Regions from separate parts of the Ancylobacter pratisalsi genome, predicted to be linked through region 1. Evidence: riboswitches for the same ligand, from Rfam matches in the RefSeq annotation. Region 1 holds a riboswitch; the other holds the start of a gene.

Region 1 (5,859 bases):
CTGCTCAACCCCTTCGGGCTGCTGTGCGGATTGCTGTCGGTCGCGATGGTGGTGATGCATGGTGCGGGCTGGCTGACGGTGAAGACCGAGGGCAACGTCGCCACACGCGCCCGTGCCGTCGGCAGCGTCGCCGCTCTGGTGACGGTTCTGCTGTTCGCGCTCGGCGGTGTCTGGCTCTGGCTGGGCATTGATGGCTACCGCATCACCAGCACCTTCGTCGCGGAAGGCCCGTCCAATCCGCTGGCCAAGACGGTGGCGATCGCGCCCGGCGCATGGTTCGCCAATTATGGCGCCCATCCCTGGATGATGGCGGGCCCGGCGCTGGGTATCATCGGCGCTCTCGCCTGCCTTCTGCTGCTGCGCACGCGGGCGGAGTTCACCGCCTTGCTGGCGAGCACGGTGTCGATCTTCGGCATCATCTCGACGGTGGGGCTGTCGATGTTCCCCTTCATCCTGCCCTCGACCATCGACCCGCGCTCAAGCCTGACGGTGTGGGACGCGTCGTCGAGCCACCTCACCTTGTTCATCATGCTGGTCTGCGTGGTGATCTTCATTCCGATCATCGTCGCCTACACCACCTGGGTCTATCGGGTGCTGTGGGGCAAGGTCGATACGGCTGAGATCCAGCGCGACAACAGCCACGCGTACTGAGGAAGGAAACCGACAATGTGGTACTTCTCCTGGCTTCTCGGCTTTCCGCTGGCTGCCGCTTTCGCGGTGCTGAACGCCATGTGGTACGAGCTGACGGACGACACCCTCCGGGCCAAGGCGCAGCCCCGGCCCGTGCCGATCCGCGACCGGCACTGAGCACGGGCGCGGAGCCGCCGCGCTCCCGTCTTCAAGATCCACGTCCGGGATCGTGAGCGTCCCGGATGTGGGCGGTTCCCCTCCGTTCGGCTTGACAGCCGGCCCGGCGTCGACGCGTTCTAGCCCGATGCATGGTGTCCGGGCGGGGTGACTCGTCCGGATGAAACGGGAACGGGGAAGGACCGCCATCCGATCAAGGATGGAGCGGCCCGAAGCCCTGACCGCCCCCGCGACTGTGAGCGGCGAGCGGCCTTCCACATTGCCACTGGACCTCATCCGCAAGGATGGGTCCGGGAAGGCGGAAGGCGCGCTGTGACCCGCGAGTCAGGAGACCGGCCATGCATGAGCGTCCACCCTTACGCCGTCGGGAGAGACGGCAATGGAGAACCACATGCATATCGAGCCCGGCCTCGTGGCCGAAGGAAAGATCTGGCTGAGCGCTGTCACGGCGGCTGGCGCCGGCGCCTATACGCTGAAGCTCGCGGGCGAGGCGGTGCGCGAGCGCGGCGTTGTCTCGCTGGTTGCGCGCAGCGTGGTGACGACCGCACTGGTCTTCGCCTTCTTCGAGCTGCTGCCGCATCATCCCGTCGGCGTGTCCGAGGTGCACCTCATCCTCGGCTCGACGCTGTTCCTGATCTTCGGCGTCGCTCCCGCCGCCATCGGCCTCGCCGCCGGCCTGCTGATCCAGGGGCTCTTCTTCGCGCCGTTCGATCTGCCGCAATACGGCATGAACGTCACCACGCTGCTGGTGCCGCTGTTCGCATTGACCTCGCTGGCGCGCCACGTCATTACGCCGGGCACGCCCTATGTCGAGCTGAAGTACCGCCAGGCGCTGGCGCTCTCCACCACCTATCAGGCCGGGATCGTGGTCTGGGTGGCGTTCTGGGCCTTCTATGGGCATGGCTTCACCGTGGAGAACGCGGCTTCCATCGGCTCGTTCGGCGCGGCCTACATGCTGGTGATTTTGATCGAGCCGCTGATCGACCTCGCCGTGCTGGCCGCCGCCAAGGCGTTCAACGGACTGAAGGGCAGCCCGCTGTTCGAGAGCCGGCTCTACGACCCGGCGTGAGCGGGCAGGGCTGATCGCTCATCTGCGTTGAACGAGGTCCGGGAAGCTGACCGCTTCCCGGATTTTTCCTGTCGGGCAGGCGGCGACAATCAGTTCGCCTCACTTGCCGGTGGCGATGTAGCTGGTGAGCACATCCACCACGACCGCCTTGCGCCTTTCCAGCCAGTCCGGCGCGGCGAAGTCGTGCTGAAACATGCTGCTCAGCGTGTAACGGTTGGAGACGTGGATGAAGCACAGGCCGAGAATCGAGACGTAGAAATTCTCGGCGTCGATGTTCCTGTGGAACACCTTCTCTCTTTGCCCGCGCTTGAGAATGGTCCGCAGCGATTCCAGCAGGGGGCGCGTCATGTACGGAATGGTTGAGGACCGCTGGGCCGTGCGGCCCATCATCAGGTTCTCGTTCATGATCAGCCGGACGAAATGCGGGTCGGTGCTGAGGAAGTCGAAAGTCAGCTCGATCAGCGCCTTCAGCGCCAGCATCGGGTCGGCCTCGTTGACGTCGAGGGTCTGCTCCCGATCACGGATGATCTTGTAGGACGATTCCAGCGCCGCCAGGTACAGGTCATCCTTATTGCCGAAGTAATGATAGATCATGCCGACATTGACGTCGGCGGAGGCGGAAATGCGTTCGATCCGGCTGCCGCTATAGCCATGCTCGGCGAATTCGCCCATCGCGACTTCGAGTATCCGCTGGCGGGTAGCGACCGCATTGCGCTTGCCGGGCGAGCGTCGCGGCGCCTTCGCCTTGGCCGGCGTGGAAGCGGAGCCGTCCGGCAGGCCAATGTCCTCGTCGGGCAGGGCGCCAGATCTTTTGGCGTTCATCGGTTCTCCGAAACGGTCGGCAGGTCGGAGAAGGCCCTCGCTGCAAAATCCAACAATTCCATATCCTTGCCGCGTCTGGCCAGGATCGACAATCCCACCGGCGCGCCATTCACCGTTCCAACCGGAATGGTGAGTTGCGGCAGGCCGCCGAGCCCGGCCGGGCAGAGCAGCTCCATCGCACGCCGCCGGTAGTCATTCTCCACCTCGGCCGATGCCAGAGTGCGCAGCGGCGGAACGCCCGGCGTGGTCGGCAGGCAGATCAGGTCGTCCTCGCCGATCATCATCGCAAGCTCAGCCGCGATGGCATCCGTGCGCCCGCGCGCGGCGTCGGCCTGCCCGAGCGTCACCTGTGCGGCGGCGGCGAGGCGCTGGCCCACACCCTCGCCGAAGGCAGGGCGAACCTCCTCGATCCATGTGCCCAGAGAGGTCCAGATCTCGCTCGCCTGAACCGTGCGGAAGGCATCGAGCCATGTGTCGAGGCCGTCGGGGCTCAGCACCAGGCTGTCGTGCCGCGCGAGCAGGGACCCCAGCCGTTCGATGCCGGCCTCAAGAATGGGGCGGGTTTCCGCGTCGCAGCGTGTGAACGCGTCCGAGGCAACCCGAAGCCGTGAGAAACGGGCAGGAGAGGCCGCCCCCAGCAGCACCTCGCCCACGTTCTTCAGCCGCGCGGCGTCGCGCGCGAACCAGCCTACCGTGTCGAAGCGTGGGGCAAAACGGGACACGCCGGCGAGCGGCAGGCGTCCATGCGTGGGGCGAATGCCGAACAGCCCGCAATAGGCCGCCGGCACCCGCACCGAACCGCCGCAATCGGTGCCAATGGCGAAATCGACCAGCCCGCCCGCCACCGCCACCGCCGAGCCGCTGGACGAACCACCCGGCAGCCGGTCCCGCGCGGCGGGATTGATCGGCATGCCGAAATGCACGTTCTCGCCCGAGATCGAGTAGCACAGCTCGTCGCTCAGCGTACGCCCAGCGAGGTCCGCGCCGGCGGCCAGAAGCCGCGTCACAACATCGGCCGTCGCTCGTGCGGGGGCGTGCGTCGCAAGCCAGGTCGGATGGCCGAAACCGGTGCGGCTTCCCTCGACGTCGAAGACGTCCTTGATCGCGAAAGTCAGGCCGTCGAGCGGGCCCGCGCCGGTGGCCGGGTGGCCGACATGATTGTCCCGGCAGAAGGCGCCATAAGGATCGGCCGGAGGGTGGTCGAAGGAGGTCGTGGACTGCGGCATGGGGGACTCGGTTCAGTTCGGGCGATGCAGTGTCGCGGCGGGCCGTGTCATGGTGCGTCGCCCGCGCTTGTAGGCGAACAGGACAGGGGCGAGTTCGGCGATCGCCGCCTCGCGGGACTGGCAGTCCAGAACGACGAAGTCGGCCGACTTGCCGGGCGCCAGCCCATAGTCGCGCGCATTGATCAGCTGCGCGGAGCGCTCGGTGATCATGTTGAAGCACTCGCGAATGTCGTCGGTTGCGCCGATATGGCAGATGTTGGCGTTCAGGTTCGCCATGCGGATCAGCGAGCAGTCGCCAAACGGCGTGAAGGGGTTGAGCACGTTGTTGGTGGACAGCGAGCAATTGACCCCGTGATGGATCATCTTGTGGGCGTGGGTGACGCCGCGCGGCTGGTTGCAGTCGCAGTCGCGGCCCATCAGGAACAGGTCGGTGGAGGGCAGCACGGTCAGCGCGACGCCGGCATCGCGCATCCTGCGGGCCGCTGCGTCGAACCGCGTCGGGCTCGCGGCGGCGAGCTTGGTGACATGGCCGATCGCGGTGCGTCCGCCCCAGCGATAGCGGTCCGCCAGCTCGCACACATAGTCGAGGTCGAGCGTGTCGCCGGTCGGGCCGAAATCGAGATGCATGTCGATATCGGCGTCAAACTCGCGCGCCATTTCGAAGACGCGGTCGATCTGGCCGTGCGGATTGGTGTCGGTGTAGGGCGCCGCGCCGACGACGCGGGCGCCGTTTCTGAGGGCCTGCACCATGAGGTCGTCGGTGCCGGGATTGTTGAGCAGCCCCTCCTGCGGGAACACGCAGATCTCGATGTCGATGGCCCAGCGATATTCCTCGATCAGCGGCAGGACGCCCTCGAGCCCGCGCAGGCCGATGCCGGGATCGACCTCAAGCTGCGTGCGCATGTGGGTGGTGCCTTGCATCAGGCACTTTTCCAGCGTGCGCTTGCCGCGCGCATAGACATCCTCCGGCGTGAAGGCTGCCTTGGCCTTGGCCACCTCGCCAATGGCCTCGGGGAGGTCGCCGCGTTGTGACTGGCAGCGGTCGAGGATACAGGACTTGTCGAGGTGGATGTGCGTTTCCACGAAGCCCGGAGAGACCAGGCGGCCGCCCACGTCCAGCTCCTCGCCCTCGGCGGCAAGGTTCGCCTCGATCGCCACGATCCGGCCAGCCTCGACGCCGATGTCGACCTCGCGTTCAAGGTCATGGGGAAGGCGGGCGTTCCGTACGATCAGGTCCATCGCTGCTTCTCCTCAGGGCGCGGCTCAGGCCGCCGCGCGTTGCCACAGGTTTTCGGCGGTCCGCTGGGCCTGCCGACAGATGTCTTCCTCGTCGATCCCGACCGCGCGGCCCTCGCACACCCGAAGCACGCCGTCGATCACGACGTGGCGCACATGGCTGCCCTGCCCGCAGTGAACGAGGTTGCCCAGCGGGTCGAGCAGGGGCACGAAACTTGGTCGGTCGATGTCGACAAGCACGATGTCGGCCTTCCTGCCGACGGTGAGCGCGCCGATCTCGTCTGCGAGCCCGAGCGCGCTGGCGCCGTTTCCGGTTGCCATGGCGAAGACGTCCTCCGGCTGCCAGTCGGGCGTCACCGTGCCGGTCTGCAGCCGTCCGATGCACAGCGCCCAACGCATCGCCTCGATCATGTCGCCGAGCAGGTTGTCAGTGGCGAGGGCGAGGTTGGCGCCGGCTTCGCGCAGGGCCCGCGTGGGCGCCATCATGCCGCCACCGGCATTGCCCTTCGGCACATGGGCGACCGTGATGCCGGCCGCGCCCGCCCGTGCGATGTCGCTGTCATTCATTACAATGCAGTGCGCCGCGATCAGCCGCGCATCGAGCAGGCCCACATCATCGAGCAGCTCGGTCGGCGTCATGCCGTCGCGGTGGGCGATGAACTCGGCCTCCAGCGGGCTCTGGGCGAGGTGGGTGGAGAC
Region 2 (5,859 bases), 1.9 Mb from region 1:
CTTGCCGCGCGCGGTCACTTCCACGATGGCGTTGCCCAGCTCGCTCGCCAGCGCCGCCAGCCCGGCGAGTTGGTCGAGCGTCAACGGCTCCATGGGCTGGAGCCGCGCCAGCAACCCGTCCCCGGTCTGCATCGGCGCGGGCAGGCTCGGGCAGGCGCCCCGGCGCATGGCGCGGACGGACGCGGCGCTCATTCCGCCGCCTCCCCGCGCAGCGAGGCGATGTCGGCGCCAACATCGTTGCGGCGCGGATGCCAGAGCCCCTTGTCGCGCGCACCGGCGAATCGCCCGGCAACGAAGCGCGCCGCCTCGGGAGAGACATCCATCAGGAAGGCGCGCACCCTGTCATCGCCCACATAGGCGGCGTGCAGAAGGTCGATCAGATGGCCGGGCACCGCCGGCGTCGCTTCCGCGAAGCCGATCAGGCGGTCCACCGTCTCGGCGATTTCCGCCGCGCCGCGCGGGCCGTGCCGCATCAGGCCCTCGATGTAGCGCGGGTTCGCCCGCCCGTGCACGATCCGCGCAATGGCCTCGCCCAGAGGGCGCGCCGTCGGGCGGGCCGGGTCGGCGGTGTCCAGCACCACGAGATCGGGCGTGCGCCCCAGCCGCGTCGCGGCGGCCGCGAAACCGCCGATAAAGGCGAGGTCGGCGTCGCCCTCCATCAGGTCACGCCCCGGATCGTCGGCGCCGTGGACAAGCAGGTCCGCCGCCGCCACCCGCGCCTCGAACGCCGCGCCCGCCGCGCGTCCCACACCTTCCGCGCCGCCATAGGCGTGGGAAGCGCTATCGAGATAGGCCGCGCCCAGCGCCTCAGGATCGATGTCCCCGGCCTCGAGCCCGGCGCCATAGGCTCCCGGCGCGGTGCCGAAGATCCGCAGCGGTGCGTCTCCCTCGCCCGCGGCCCGCAGCGGGTTCTCGTCCGGCGGCTCGTCGCGCCGCGCCACCGCCTTCAGCGCGGCATCCAGCAGCGCGATCTGGGCGGGGAACAGGTCGCGGAACAGCCCGGAAATGCGGAAGGTTACATCGATGCGCGGGCGCCCCATCGCGGCGGTGGGCAGCACCTCGATGCCGGTCACGCGCCCGCTGGAGGGATCCCACGTCGGCCGCGCGCCGATCAGCGCCAGCCCCTGCGCGATCTCCTCACCCCCGGTGCGCAGCGTCGCGCTACCCCACAGGTCGAGCACCAGCGCGCGCGGCCAGTCGCCGTGAAGCTGCATATAGGCGCGCACCACCTCCTCGGCGCCCAGCCGGCCGAGGTCCATCGCCGTCGATGTCGGCAGGGCGCGCGGGTCGCTGGCGTAGAGATTTCGCCCGGTCGGCGTCACATCGGTACGCCCGCGCCCCGGTGCGCCCGCTGGCCCTGCCGCCACCCGCCGCCCGTCCAGCGCCGCCATAAGCCCGTCGCGCTCGGCCTCCCCGCAGGCGCCACGCCCATAGACATGGAAACCGTCCTTGAGCCGCATCTCCTTGATATCGCACAGGAACGCGTCGATCCGCCGGAGCGCCTCATCGGGGTCGGCATCGCCACCGAGCCCGGCATCGCGGGCTATCCCGGTGCGGGTTGCCTCCTCGACGATCAGCCGCGCCAGCCGGTCGCGCCGGCGCCGGTCGAGCCCGTCGGCCTGCGCGTATTCGTCCACCAGCCGTTCCAGCTCGCGCGCTTCGCCGGCAAGGCCGGTCTCGATGGTGGGCGGGGGCAGATGGCCGAGCGTCACCGCCGCGATCCGGCGCTTGGCCTGCGCCGCCTCGCCGGGATTGGACACGATGAAGGGGTAGGCCACCGGCAGGCTGCCGAGCACCAGCTCGGGGAAACACCCGGCGGTCAGCGCCACATGCTTGCCCGGCAGCCATTCCAGCGTGCCATGCGCGCCCATGTGCACGACCATGTCGGCCTCGCGCTGAAGCCACAGCCCGAACGCCAGCAGCGCGTGGCGCGGCGCCAGCACCGGGTCGTGATACTGCGCCCGCCGCTCGGCCAGGCTGCCTCGGTCCGGCGCCAACGCGAGCGTCACATTGCCGAACGTGCGGGCGCGAAACCGGAACGCGCCCTCCGCGACATCCGGGTCGTCCTCCGGCGCGCCCCAGGCCGCGTCGATCTGCGCCATGGCCTCGGCCGGCACAGCCGCGGTAAGGCGCCGATAGGCTTCGAGCGAAAGCGAGGCGCCCGGCGAGGCGGCAAGGTCCCGCAGCAGGGCCTGCTCGTCACCGGGAATGTCGCTCACCTGGTAGCCGCCCGCGTGCAGATCCTGCAGCAGCGCCCGCACGCTCGCGGGTACGTCGAGCCCCACCGCCCAGCCGGTACGGCCCGGCACGCCGGCATAGTCGGGCATCAGCACGCTCACCCGGCGCTGGTTCCGCGCCAGCGCCTGCAGCCGCGCCAGCGCCGCCACCCGATCAGCCACCTGCGCGACACGGTCCGGCTCCGGCCGGTTCACCAGCGCGGAGAAACCGGGCACCGAAGGGGCGGGGTCCGGCGCCTTGAAGGACAGCGCGCCCGCCAGCACGCGGCCATCGAGCTCGGGCAGCACCACATGCATGGCGAGGTCCGACGCCGTTAGCCCGCGCGCGCCGTCGAGCCACGCCTCACGCCGCGTGGTCGCGACCACGCCCTGAAGCACCGGCACGCCCGCGCGGTCCAGCACGGTCTGCGTGCCCGGATCAGCGGCGGCGAAGGCGGTGAGCGTCACGATCACGGCGGGGCTCACCTGCGCCAGCATCCCCTCCAGAAAGGCGATGGAGGTCGGCTCCTTCAGGCTGGCGACAAAGACGGGGCGTGGATCGAGCCCGCGCTCGGCCAGCGCGGCGCAGAGCGCGTCCACCGGGGCGGCATCGGCCGCCAGCCACATCGAGCGGTAGAAAATGACCGGCACCACCGGCCCCTCGCCGGCCGGCACACCGCAGGGATAGTGCCCGGCGAGCGGCACCGGCACCGGAGCCGCGAAGGGCAGAGCCCGGCCGGCATGGCCGGCCAGGCGATGCAGCAGCTGGCGCATATTGTCCGGCCCGCCGGCACGGAAATAGCCCAGCAGCGCCTCGAGTTCATCGGCGGCAAGGGTGGAAGCCTCGGCAAGCCTCGGGTCGTCGCGGTCCTCGCCCGGCAGGATGGCCAGCGCGATGCCCCGCGCCCGCGCTTCCGCCCCCAGCCGCTCGGCCCCGTAGCGCCACCAGTCCAACCCACCGAGCAGGCGCACCACGATCACCCGCGCGTGCACCGCGACCTTGTCGATCCACAGATCGACCGACATCGGATGGCGCAGGTCGCGCAGGCTGGCGAGCCTGAGGCTGGGCAGCGCCGCGCCGCCGGGCCCGCCCTGCGCCCGCGCCAGCGCGCCGAGGTCGCTGTCGGTAAAGGACAGCACCACCACATCGCCCGGCGTCTGGCCAAGGTCGACCGGCTCGACGAGATCGTCGAGGCTGGTCGATGTGGTGGTGAGGATGTGCATGGCGCCGGCGCTTCCCGGTCAGGCCGGTACGGGTGCGTCGTGGCCGGCAAGCAGGGCCTCGACCTTCGCCCGGTCGAGCCCGTTCAGCCCGATGGCGACGAGGCGCCCGACACGCGGGCCAGCGCCCCACGGCCGGTCGAACTGGTGGCTCACGCGCGGGCCGACCGCCTGCACCAGCAGCCGCATCGGCTTGCCCGAAACCGGCAGGAACCCCTTCACGCGCAGCACATCCGCCTCTTCCGCCGCCCGCGTCACCCGCGCCGCGAATTCGGCCGGATCGGCGATCTCGGGCACCTCGACGACGAAGCTGTCGAAGTCGTCATGGTCGTGTTCCAGCTCGTCGTCATGATGGGTGCGGCGATTCTCGATGTCGTCCTCGGTCCCGACGCCCAGCCCCATGAGAATGGCCGGATCGATCCGCCCACCGGAGACGCTGACCACGCGCACGCCCTTGGGCAGCTCGGCGTCGAGCGCGGCGCGGGCGCGCGCCATGCCGGCGGCGTCGATCAGGTCGGCCTTGGTCAGGATCACGAGATCGGCGCAGGCGATCTGGTCGTCGAACACTTCCTCGATCGGGTCGTCATGGTCGAGCGAGACGTCGCCGGCGCGCTGTTCGGCCAGTGCGTCATGGTCATGGGCGACGCGGCCGGCGGCCAGCGCATCGCCATCGACCACGGCCACCACGCCATCCACGGTCACCCGGCTGCGGATGGCGGGCCAGTGGAAGGCCTGCACCAGCGGCTTGGGCAGCGCGAGGCCCGAGGTCTCGATCAGAATGTGGTCGACCTTGGGCTCGCGGGCGAGAATGGCGTCGAGCGCGGGCACGAAGTCATCCGCCACCGTGCAGCAGATGCAGCCATTGGCGAGTTCGACGATGTTCTCCTCCGGGCAGGTCTCGATGCCGCAGCCCTTCAGGATCTCGCCGTCGATACCGACATCACCGAACTCGTTGACGATCACCGCGAGCCGCTTGTCGCGCGCCTTCTCAAGGATATGCCGGATCAGCGTGGTCTTCCCCGAGCCGAGGAAGCCGGTGACGATGGTGCACGGCACCCGCGAAAGAGTGGACGTCTGGGCAGTGTTCATGCGGGCTCTCCAGAAACCGGTCGGCACGAAACCAGTCGGGTCACGGGATGCACCGGCCGCGGAGAACTCCGCGCGAAGCCGCCGGACGCAAGGGCCCGGCATGCTCTGCCTGACCACCGGGCACCCCGCCGGGAATCACGACCGAACCTACGGCAGGTCTCCTGGCTCGCGGGTCGCCGCCTCGTAGCCGCCTTCCCGGGTGTCATCCCAGTGGCTTCCGGCACGGGCTCGCCGCTTACAGTTGCGGGGGCAGCCGCGGAATTGGAGCGCGCCCGAGAAGGCCCTGCCCCGCACCGCATTCCCTCTTAGTCCCTCCCGCGAGGCGGGAGAAAACCGTCGGTCGCCGCCACTTAAGGAGCGCGGGCGGGGAATGTCAAACCGTGTCAAACCCCACCGCGCCCGTTGCGGGCTGGCGCGCACGCGCTATAGTCGGCGCGTCGTCGGTTCCCGTGAGTTCCACGGGACGCAAGACGGGAACGCGGTGGGGCGGAGCGCGAAAGCCTTCCGCCGATTCCGCGGCTGCCCCCGCAACTGTAAGCGGCGAGCCCCCTCCACTGGCCACTGGCTTTCGAGCCGGGAAGGCGGAGGAAAGGGCCGAGACCCGCGAGCCAGGAGACCGGCCGTCGACACAACCCGCAAAGGCCCTCGGGTGGAGGGCCAAAGGAGACTGTCATGAACGCTTCCCACAGCCCGCTCGCGTCTGCCTCGCGCGAATCGGCCGCCTCGCGCGCCCTCCAGATCACCTTCGCCGCCCTCATCGGCGTGTTCGTGATCGGCGGCGTGGGCTTTTCCCATATCAGCGCCGTGCACAACGCCACGCACGACGTCCGCCACGCGACCGCCTTCCCCTGCCACTGAGTCCGGGGAGCGCGCACCATGTCACTTTTCAGGACGATTCTGTTTGTCGCCGCCCTCGCGGGCATCGGCACTGGCCTTGTCGGCTCCGCCATCCAGATCTTCGGCACGGTGCCGCTGATCCTCAAGGCAGAGACCTTCGAGAACGGCGCCCCCGAGGAGGCCGCATCCGCGGCGCATGAACACGCGCCCGGCACCGCGGCCCACGAGCACGACGCCGATGAATGGGGCCCCTCGGACGGGTTCGAACGCAACGCGTTCACCGTGCTGGCCATGGTCCTCACCGGCTTCGGCTTTGCGCTGCTGCTGGTGGCCGCCAGCGAGCTTGCCGGCGGGCTTTCGAGCTGGCGTCAGGGCCTTCTCTGGGGCCTTGCCGGCTTTGCCGTCTTCACCGTGGCGCCGGGGCTCGGCCTACCGCCGGAGCTTCCCGCCATGCCGGCGGCGGACCTTCTGGCCCGGCAGATGTGGTGGATCGGCA

What was found. A riboswitch is a leader RNA that binds a small molecule or an ion and turns the genes downstream of it on or off. The one in region 1 is predicted to bind cobalamin.
Region 2: it holds a riboswitch for cobalamin, as region 1 does, so the genes downstream of both, cobW (cobalamin biosynthesis protein CobW) here and G3A50_RS16995 (energy-coupling factor ABC transporter permease) in region 1, are expected to answer to the same signal.

Annotation. Positions count from the first base shown of each region.
Region 1 is NZ_CP048630.1:3,626,667-3,632,525, forward strand. Features, by position in the region: gene cydB (cytochrome d ubiquinol oxidase subunit II) at 1-651, shown strand, start outside; gene cydX (cytochrome bd-I oxidase subunit CydX) at 667-807, shown strand; cobalamin riboswitch at 923-1,162, shown strand; gene G3A50_RS16995 (energy-coupling factor ABC transporter permease) at 1,199-1,876, shown strand; gene G3A50_RS17000 (TetR family transcriptional regulator) at 1,976-2,698, opposite strand; gene G3A50_RS17005 (amidase) at 2,695-3,924, opposite strand; gene G3A50_RS17010 (amidohydrolase family protein) at 3,937-5,163, opposite strand; gene G3A50_RS17015 (amidohydrolase family protein) at 5,188-5,859, opposite strand, start outside.
Region 2 is NZ_CP048630.1:876,257-882,115, forward strand. Features, by position in the region: gene cobG (precorrin-3B synthase) at 1-192, opposite strand, end outside; gene cobN (cobaltochelatase subunit CobN) at 189-3,440, opposite strand; gene cobW (cobalamin biosynthesis protein CobW) at 3,459-4,526, opposite strand; cobalamin riboswitch at 4,661-4,879, opposite strand; cobalamin riboswitch at 4,951-5,165, shown strand; gene G3A50_RS04355 (CbtB domain-containing protein) at 5,199-5,384, shown strand; gene G3A50_RS04360 (CbtA family protein) at 5,403-5,859, shown strand, end outside.